DNA from 2 places in the Arthrobacter sp. 05T442 genome. Region 1 is predicted to be linked to the other one. Evidence: riboswitches for the same ligand, from Rfam matches in the RefSeq annotation. Region 1 holds a riboswitch; the other holds the start of a gene.
What was found. A riboswitch is a leader RNA that binds a small molecule or an ion and turns the genes downstream of it on or off. The one in region 1 is predicted to bind S-adenosylmethionine.

Region 1 (4,809 bases):
GGCCCATGGCGCGGTGGGTCGTCGTCGCCGGGTGCGTGATGAGGGACTTCGAATCACCCAGGTTGTTGGAGATGTCGATGATCCGCAGCGCATCCAGGAGGGCGAAGGCTGCCTCTTTCGCGGAGCGCCCTGGCGAGGGGCAAAGCTCCAGCGTGAGCACGGTGCCGCCGGCCTTCATCTGCTTCGCGGCGAGCTCGTACTGCGGGTGGGACTGCAGCAGCGGATACTTGACCCAACTGACGGCGGGCTGCTCTTCCAGCCATTGGGCCAGGCGCAGCGCCGACGCCGAGGAGTGGTTGACGCGCAGCGCCATGGTTTCCAGGCCCTTGGCCAGGACCCAGGCGTTGAAGGCGGACAGTGCCGGACCGGTGTGCCGCATGAGCTGCTTGACGGGCCCGTCCACGAACTCCTTGGTTCCCAGGATGGCACCGCCCAGGACCCGGCCCTGCCCGTCAATGTGCTTGGTGCCGGAGTAGACGATCACGTCCGCGCCGAGGTCTCCGCAGCGCTGCAGGAGGGGAGTGGCGAAGACGTTGTCGACGACGACGGTGGCTCCCGCGGCGTGCGCGAGTTCGCTCACCGCGGCGATGTCGACGATTTCCTGCATCGGGTTCGACGGCGACTCGAAGAAGACCGCCGTCGTCGGCTTGGACAACGCGGTCCGCCACTGGTCCAGGTCCGGGCCGTCGACGAAGACCGTCTCCACGCCCCAGCGGGGCAGGATCTCGTTGAGGATCACGAAGCAGGAGCCGAAGAGCGAGCGGGCCGCGACCACACGGTCACCGGCCCCGAGCAGCGCGCCGAGAGCGGTGAAGACGGCTGACATGCCCGATGCCGTGGCGAAGCATGCCTCGGTGCCTTCGAGCAGCCGGAGCCGTTCCTGGAAGGTCGCGACCGAGGGGTTGCCGTAGCGGGAGTAGACGAAGCGGTCGTCCTCGCCGGTGAATGCGCGCTCGGCGGCGGCGGCGGATTCGTAGACAAATCCGGAGTTCAGGAAGATCGGTTCGGTGGTTTCCTGGAAGCCGGTGCGGTCAAGGCCGCCGCGGACAGCCTGGGTGTCGGGGCTCCAGCCGGCGGCGTCGGGGTTGAAAGTCACTTATTTCTTTCCAATGCTGGTGGGCAGGCCGCGGTTCTTCCAGCCGTTGACGGTCCGGTCGCCGTAGCGGTCCGGTTCGCCTTCGAAGCCTTCGAGGACGTTGTACGAGGTGTACCCGGCCTGCGTGGCTGCGGTCGCGGCAGCGATGGAGCGGGCCCCGGAGCGGCAGAGGAACACGAGTTCGACGGCGGTGTCCTCCGGCACCCGCGCCTTCAGTTCGGCGATGAACCGCGAATTGGGGATGCCGCCGGCAAGGTTCCACTGGATGAACAGGGTGCCGTTTGGCTGTTCGGTCGCGGTCGCGGCCGCGGTTTCCGGGATGCCGATGTGGGCCCATTCGGCCTCCGTGCGGACGTCCACCAGGATGGCGCCGTCCTGCAGCTTGGCCCAGGCCTCCTGCGGACTAAGGTCTCCGGCGTAGCTCATGCGTGGCCCTCGAAGGCGTCTTCCGAGCCGAAACCGTCGCTCTCCAGATCATCCACAGCGCTGGCGACGGCGGCGTCCGCGCTGGCGATGGCGGCCGGCAGGACGACGGCCTGCGCCACGATCACGGTACTGCCGTTGAAGGTGGCGGAGGCGCTTCCATGCAGGACGTAGCCGTCGGCCAGTGCGGCCGAGACACGCTCGCAGAAGGCGCGGTCATCGGGGCCGGTGAACAGCCGGTAGGCCAGTTTTTCCTCCGCGGCCGTTTCGGGTGCGGCGGGAGGTGCCGCTGGGGTGGACGCGTCAGGCATGACGGATCTCCTTCTTTCACGCTTGCAGATCGAATGGTCGATGATGCCGAGTCTTCACCTGAGGCACCCCGCCGTGGGAGGAGGGTTGCCGACCGGCCAGTCAGGGCTTGACGCCGGTTCTCATTACTCCCCAAAAACGTAACACTTACTTCTCCGGCCCGCACCGCCGCCGTCGTCATGTTAAGTAACCGGCCCGCCCGCGGCGCTCAGTGTCCCTGGACGGTTCGGGGCCCGGCGGTCAAAGACAAGGCGCCGTAGTGCCACAAGAGAGGTATTACCTGTGCGGGATTCCGGTTCCGGCCCGACAGTTCGAGTGGTGCCTACTCGGGCGTTCCCCCGGGCCGCTCGCATTTACTGGGAGTGCACGTTCGGTTAGCTCCCGTCCGCCCGCTCAGCACCGAAATGGAGAAACTCTGATGCCCCGCATCCTCGTCACCGGCATCGGCGGGCCCGCGGGCCGCGCCGTCGCCGCCCAGCTCAGGGCCCGGGGCTTTCCGGTCCTCGGCACAGACTTCCGTGACCTTCCCGCCGAGGCCGGCCTCACCGTCGTGGCGGTCCCTCCCGCCACCGATCCGGAAAGGATTTCGGCGCTGCGCCGGCTCATTGCCAGCGAGAAGATCGACCTGGTGATCCCGACGCTCAGCGAGGAACTTCCGCATATCGCGGCAGCCCGTGCCGGGTTCGGGGCGGACGTGCGCGTCATCATCGGGGACCCCGGCCCGGTGGCCCTCGCCAACGACAAGCTCTTCACCGCGTGGCAACTCCGGCAGGGAGGCGTCCCCGTCCCCCGCTTCGGCGTCCCCGGTGATTTCGCCGACGCAGGCGCCGCGATGGCCGCGCTCGGCGGCCCTGTCGTGATCAGGCCGCGGGTCTGCCGCGGCGGGCGCGGGGTGATCGTCGTCGACGGCACCACCGGCGTGGATTGGGCCAGCCTTCCGGAAGGGCAGATTGTCCAGGAGTTCATCCCTGGCGCCGAGTACGGGCCCATGGTCTTCGGCACGCCCGCGCACAACAGCACGGCGCCGTTCGCCATCGTCGTCGAAAAGACCGAACTGGCCCACGGCAACGCGGTGTCCGCCCGCCGTTTGGGAACGGGAGAGTCCATGGATGTGGGCAATGTGGCGATGGCTGCCGTCCGGGCTCTCGGTCTGGCCGGCCCGGTCGATGTCGATGTCCGACGACGCGGGGACGGGACCCCGGTGGTGCTTGCGGTGACCGCCCGCTTCGGCGCGAACAGCGAAGCTGCTCCCGAACTCCTCGATGCCGTCCTGGCGTCGTTCACGCTTCCCTCTTTCAACCCGGCATCGTTCCGGCCAGGCGCGGGAGCCTACGCCAGTGTCCTGGTTTGAACCAGCCGTCCCGGGGGCATTGTTCCTGCTTTTGCTCCTCGGCTTGCCGATCCTCGTGTTCGGTCTCGTGAAGCTCCTGATCCTGCCGTTGGCGGTCTGGTTCGAAGTCCGGGCCTCCCGTCGGCGGCGCCGCGGTGTGCCAACTCTCCTGGATGAGTGGCCCAGCGTCTCGATCATTGTCCCGGCCTACAACGAGGCAAGAGTCATTGAGGACTGCGTTCGGTCCATCCAGCTCACCCGGTACGACCGGTACGACGTCATCCTCGTGGACGACGGTTCCACCGACAACACCGCCGGGCTGATGCAACGCCTCGCGGCAGCCGATCCGCGGATCACCGTCCTGACGCAGGCCAACGCCGGCAAGGGGGCCGCCCTTAACCTGGGCATCCGCAACGCCACCGGCGACGTCCTCATGTTCGCTGATGCGGACGGGATCTTCTCCGCCCGCACGGTCCTCCGGATGCTCCGGGGCTTCGAGGACAAGCGCACCGGCGCTGTCTGCGGCGACGACAGGGCGGTGAATCTGAACCGGGTGCAAACCCGGGTTCCGGCCTTCACCAGCCACATCGAAATCGGCATGGTCCGGCGCGCGCTGGCGCTGATCGGCGGCCTTCCCGTCGTCTCCGGCCACATCGGGGCGTTCCGCCGCGCGGTCATCGAGGACATCGGGCCGTTACGGGAAGACATGGTGGGGGAGGACCTGGAACTGACCTGGAGGGTGCACAAGGCCGGCTACCGGGTGGTCTTCGCCCCGCGTGCCCTCGTCTATGCGGAGTCGCCGTTGACCATCGGCGCACTCTGGCGGCACCGTGTCCGGCGGGCCCGTGGCCTGCTGCAAACCATGGGTGCCCACACGGGGATGATCGGCAACCCCCGCCACGGCCGGTTCGGGACGTACCTGCTGTTCACTGCCGTGACGATGGTGGTCTTCCCGGTTGCCCAGCTCCTGGCTCTTCCCTATCTGGCGTTCCTGCTCGCCCTCGGCCGCAGTCCGCTGGAGGCCGAGGTGTGGGGTTTCCTTGGCTGGACCGGGCTCTTCGTCACAGTCGTCCTCTCCGTGTTTGCGCTGGGCATGAACCGGGCGCGGAATTACCTGCGTCACGTATGGGCGCTCCCGCTCATTCCGTGCTACCCGGTGTTCACGGGCCTGACGATGGTCGCAGCGCTGGCCCAGGAACTCCGCGGCAAGGAAGCGCTGTGGAACAAGCTGGCCCGCAACGGCGCCGTCAGCGTCGAGGGTCTGGCACGGTTGCAGCGACCACTGGATACCGGGACTGGGGATGGGCGCCTTAAATGACTGCCCCGCGTTGCTTAGGGGTGGGGCGGGGGTGGATGCCGGCGTTATTGGACCGTGGCGAAGAGCGCGTCGAGCTCCGCCGTCAGCTGCCTGCGCAGCGCCGGGGTGCCGATTTCCTGGCCGTCGATGTGATTGACGGGCGCCAGGAGCCGGATGCTTGAGATCAGCCACACGGCGTCGGCGTCCATCAGGTCCTTGGGTTCCAGGGGTCCGTAGCCCAGTTCCCAGCCGGCTGCCTTGGCTGCAGTGAACAAGGCACCCTGGGACGTTCCCGGCAGGATGCCGCTGTCCAGCTGGGGTGTGATGAGCCTCCGGACCGTGCGGACGCCGCCG
Region 2 (4,809 bases), on a different contig from region 1:
TTTTTTGCATGCCTACATATAAGAGTTAGGCATACCGAAACAATAAGCCCCGGGCGCGGTGCATGCAATGCGGCAGGCGCGGACCCGGGTCAGAGTCAACGCCGGTGCGGCAGCCGGGTCAGGCCCGGACCGCCCGCCAGGTCTGCGTCAGGTACGGCAGGCTGAGGATCTCGCCGGGGGCATGGGCCAAATGCTCCTGCAGGTACCAGTCCAGGTTTCCCATGACTTTGGACCGGGTGGCCTCCGTTGCTGCCAGATAGTAGCTGCGGGTCTTGGCCAGTTCCTTGATGTCCTCCGGGGTCACGGAATCTTCCCAGCGGGTCAGCTGGCTGGCCAGGCCGGTGAACTCCGGGCCCACGGTCGGCGTAAAGTGCGGTTTGTGGACGTCCCCTGCATGCATGATGCGCGAGAGCCGGTGCACCCAGGGAACCGAGGTGTCCAGCTGGTTCCAGACCAGCCCCAGGACACCACGGGGCCGGAGGACCCGGGCGATCTCCGTGCTGGCCGGAAGGGGATCACACCAGTGCCAGGCCTGGGCCACCGTGACAAGGTCGAAGGCTTCAGCCTCGAGTCCGGTGTCCTCCGCCGTTCCCACGACGGCGGGGACCCCCGGCAGCGTCCGGCGCAGTTGTTCCAGCATGTCCGCCGAGGGATCGACCGCGACCGTGTGCAGTCCACGATCGATCAGCAGCGCGGTGAACTTGCCGGTTCCGGCGCCGATGTCCGCGGCATTCCGCGCCCCGGCCGGGATCAGCCAGTCTGCGGATTCGCCAGGGTAGCCCGGGCGGACACGCTCGTAGTGTTCCCCGCCGTCCTGGAAGCTTTGCCCGAGCTCCTGGCGCCGCCCGCTGTGGAGTTTGGGTCCGTTGTGGAGCCTGGGGCCGCCGCGTGCCACGTGCGATCTCCTTCGGGAAAGTCCTGGTGTTGTGGATACCCTTCGAATTTACCGCACTCGCGCTGGCCTTCAGGGCGAGGTCTTCAGTGACTGGCCTTCGGCGCCTGGCCGCCAGGGCCTAGTCTTCAGTACACGGCGCCGCGCCTGCGGTGCCGGGTGTGTTCGGCGCCCAGTGCGGGTAGCTGCGGGTGTCGTTCGCCGGCACCCACCGGCCGGCGTCCACCACGTAGTCCCAGCCAAGTCCGGTCTGCCGGAGTCGTTCGATGCCGGCCAGCAGCCGCTGTGCATCCTCCAGCCGTGAGCCGAGGCCGAAGCTGGCCCGCAGGGAGCCGGCGGGCAGGCCGAGCCGTTTGAGCAGCGGGTGGGCGCAGAAGCGGCCGTCGCGCAGGCCGATGCCGTGTTCGGCCGAGAGATAGGCGGCCACGAGGCCGGCGTCGTAGCCTTCGACCGAGAAATTGACGACGCCGATGGTGCCGGTGCCCTCCCCGTCGCCATCTGCAGTGGTGTCTGTGAAGATGTGGTGGACGCTCACGCCGTCGATGCCCTGGAGCCCGTCGACAAGGAAAGCGCGGATGGCGTTCTCATGGGCGTGCCACTGCTCCTGGTCCAGGGCGGCGATCACTTCCGTGGCGCGGGCCAGCGTCGCCGCGCCCAGGACGTTGGGGGATCCGCCTTCGTGCCGTGCGGGGCCGGTGGTCCAGCTGACCGAATCGAGCCGTGCGTCACGGACGGCGCCGCCGCCGGCCAGGTGCGGGGTGCCGGCGTCGAGCCAGTCGGGGCGTCCCACCAGGACGCCCGCACCGAACGGCGCGTACAGCTTGTGGCCGGAGAAGGCGACGTAGTCGACGTCGTCGGCGGCGATATCGATCCGCCGGTGCGGCGCCAGCTGGGCGGCGTCGACGACGATCCTCGCCCCGAACTCGTGCGCCAGGGCGGCCAGTTTCCGGACGGGCAGGATTTCCCCGGTGACGTTGGAGGCTCCAGTCACGGCAAGCAGGCTGATGCCCCCGTGCGCCAGTTCCCCGCGCAGCTTCTCCACCGTGGCCGTGAGGGTGGGGGCCGCGACGACACTGCGGTGGGGCACGCTCTGCCACGGCAGGAGGTTGGCGTGGTGTTCGATGTCGAGGTAGAGCACCTCGCCGGTGTGCCGGCCCCCGCTCACGGGCAGGCATCCGGCCAGCAGGTTGAGGGAGTCGGTGGTGTTCCGGGTGAAGATGACGGAGTCATCGGCGCGGCCGCCGACGAAGTCCCGCACGATGCTCCGGGCGTTCTCGTATACCGACGTGCTGATCTGGGAGGCGTAGCCAGCGCCGCGGTGCACGCTCGCATAGAACGGCAGGATCTCGTTCAGGTAGGCAGAGACCACGGACAGGGCGGGGGCCGAGGCGCCGTAGTCCAGATTGGCGTAGCGGACGTGTCCGCCGTTGATCAGCGGAGCCTGGATCTCTGCACCTGTTACCGCGGAGAGCGGCCGGCGGGCGATGGCGAACCGTGCGTCGGAGTCCGCACCGGACAGCAGAACGTCGGGGCGGCCGGCCTGGGAGCCTGCTGTGGCACGGATGGCGGCGGGAAAAGTGGCAGTTGTCATGGGACCTCGCTCGAAAAGGACCCCACGCACCGGGGATCCGCGCTTGCCGGGTCCGTACCGGACCGGCCAGGTCGTCACCCGGGGCACCCCACCGCGAATGGAGGGTTGCCGGCCAGCAAACCGGGGTTTTGCGCTGGCACTCGTGACCTGCTTCGAGCCTAGGACATCCGCGCAGCCGGGGAAAAGGCCCGGCGCCAATGTGAAGCGCTTTGTTACGGGACGGGCGCTTAGAGGAGGTCGTCCAGGCCCGGGTTGAGGCGCTTCAGGACTTCTGAGTGGAGGATCGAGTTTGTTGCCAGGGCGTTGCCGCCGAACGGGCCGTCTTCGCCTTCCAGGGACGTGAAGCGGCCGCCGGCTTCGGTCACGATCGGCACCAGGGCGGCCATGTCGTAGAGGTTCAGCTCCGGCTCGCAGGCGATGTCGACCGCGCCCTCGGCCACCAGGCAGTAGGACCAGAAATCGCCGTAGGCCCGGGTGCGCCAGACTTCTTCGGTGAGGCCCAGGAACTCGTCCAGGTTGCCGCGCTGCTTCCAGCCGGTCAGGCTCGAGTAGGACAGTGAGGCGTCCGAGAGCTCGGAGACGTTGGACACCCGCAGCCGGGTGGCCGCAGCAAGTGATCGGCCCGTGTAGGCGCCGGCACCCTTGGCCGCCCACCAGCGCTTCCCCAGTGCCGGGGCGCTGACGACGCCGACGACCGGTTCGCCCTCGTCCACGAGGGCGATCAGGGTGGCCCAGACCGGGACGCCACGGACAAAGTTCTTGGTGCCGTCGATCGGGTCGATGATCCAGCGGCGGGAGCCATGGCCGGAACTGCCGAATTCCTCGCCGAGGACGGCGTCGCGGGGGCGGGAACGGGACAGCTGGCCCCGGATGGCCTCCTCCGCGGATTTGTCGGCGTCGGTCACAGGCGTGAGGTCGGGCTTCGTCTCTATCCGAAGGTCGAGCGCCTTGAAGCGGCTCATGGTCTGGGAATCTACGGAATCTGCCAGTACATGGGCAAGGCGCAGGTCATCGTTGTAGCTCGAAGCGGGTTGACTCATGGTTCCAAACTACCGCCAAAGCGGGCCGGCAGGCGGTAGGCCACGTCGCGGCGCCGCAGGCCGGGGGACCGGCAGCCCGGCCGTAGGCCCTACGAGACGGTGCCCAGTTCCTTGACGTCCTGGGCTTCCATCCGCGGGTCCGTCCCCAACAGCCGGCGCAGGGAGGCGAGCCGGGCCGGGCCGGAGGCTCCCGCGTGGCCGGCGGCCACCCAGGCGTCGACCCCGCAGTTGACGGCGGTGGAATCGTGCTTGCAGCCACGCTCGCAGTCATCGGTTCCCGGCTCGAGGTCGGGGAAGGAGCGCAGGATCCGGTCCGGATCCACATGGGCCAGGCCGAAGGACCGGATGCCGGGGGTGTCGATGATCCAGCTGCCGGCCGGGGCATCGTTGACTTTCAGGGCCAGCGCCGAGGAGGAGGTGTGGCGTCCGCGGCCGGTCACCGCATTGACGCCGCCGGTGGCCCGCTCGGCTCCCGTGAGCGCGTTGACCATGGTGGACTTGCCGACGCCGGAGTGGCCCAGCATGACAGTGACCTTGCCGTCGAGGTAGCCGCGCAGCTGGGACACCGCGTCCTTGTCCAGCCGCGCGGAGAGTCCGTCGTCCGAGCGGGCGTCGATGCCGGACGCAGCCGAATCCGCCGTCTTGGAGATGATCACCGGGAAGTCGAGGTGCCGGTAGTTGGACAACAGCTCCGCGGGGTCCTTGACGTCAGCCTTGGTGACGAGCAGCAGCGGTGCGATGCCGGCATCGTAGGCGGCCACGAGGGCCCGGTCGATGAAGCCTGTCCGCGGCTCCGGATTGGCCGCAGCGACCACCACCACGAGCTGGTCCGCGTTGGCGACGACGGCGCGTTCAATGGGGTCGGTGTCATCGGCGCTGCGCCGCAGGAGCGTCTTGCGGTCCTGGATCTTGACCAGGCGGGCGAGGGTGTCCGGTTCACCGCTGACGTCTCCGACCAGGGAGACGAAATCGCCGGCGACCACTGGGGAGCGGCGAAGTTCGCGGGCCCTGGCGGCGATGATCTTGCGTTCGTCGCCGGTGCCTTCGCCAACGACGGCAGTGTAGCGCCCGCGGTCCACCGTGATGATCCGCCCGGTGACCGCCTCGTCGTAGCTGGGCCGGTCCTTGGTGCGGGGGCGGGTGCCTTTTTTGTTGGGGCGGATCCGGACGTCGGATTCATCCCACGAGTCAGTGCTGCGTGCCAACGGTGGCATCCTTCTCTTCGGCGGGGGCCGCGCGTTCCGTGGCGGAGCCCGGCAGGGAACCGTGGGCCAGCATCGCGGTCC

Region 2: linked by a shared signal. The riboswitch ahead of AC1DES_RS08700 (aminotransferase class V-fold PLP-dependent enzyme) and the one ahead of AC1DES_RS11980 (DUF1737 domain-containing protein) in region 1 are both predicted to bind S-adenosylmethionine.

What each region holds. Positions count from the first base shown of each region.
Region 1 is NZ_JBFTKM010000011.1:22,603-27,411, forward strand. It holds gene AC1DES_RS11970 (O-succinylhomoserine sulfhydrylase) at 1-1,096, opposite strand, end outside; gene AC1DES_RS11975 (rhodanese-like domain-containing protein) at 1,097-1,522, opposite strand; gene AC1DES_RS11980 (DUF1737 domain-containing protein) at 1,519-1,830, opposite strand; SAM riboswitch class IV at 1,844-1,958, opposite strand; gene AC1DES_RS11985 (ATP-grasp domain-containing protein) at 2,247-3,179, shown strand; gene AC1DES_RS11990 (glycosyltransferase family 2 protein) at 3,166-4,476, shown strand; gene AC1DES_RS11995 (aminodeoxychorismate lyase) at 4,521-4,809, opposite strand, start outside.
Region 2 is NZ_JBFTKM010000006.1:150,880-155,688, forward strand. It holds gene AC1DES_RS08695 (class I SAM-dependent methyltransferase) at 119-895, opposite strand; gene AC1DES_RS08700 (aminotransferase class V-fold PLP-dependent enzyme) at 1,014-2,483, opposite strand; SAM riboswitch class IV at 2,518-2,631, opposite strand; gene hisN (histidinol-phosphatase) at 2,711-3,523, opposite strand; gene rsgA (ribosome small subunit-dependent GTPase A) at 3,613-4,728, opposite strand; gene aroA (3-phosphoshikimate 1-carboxyvinyltransferase) at 4,712-4,809, opposite strand, start outside.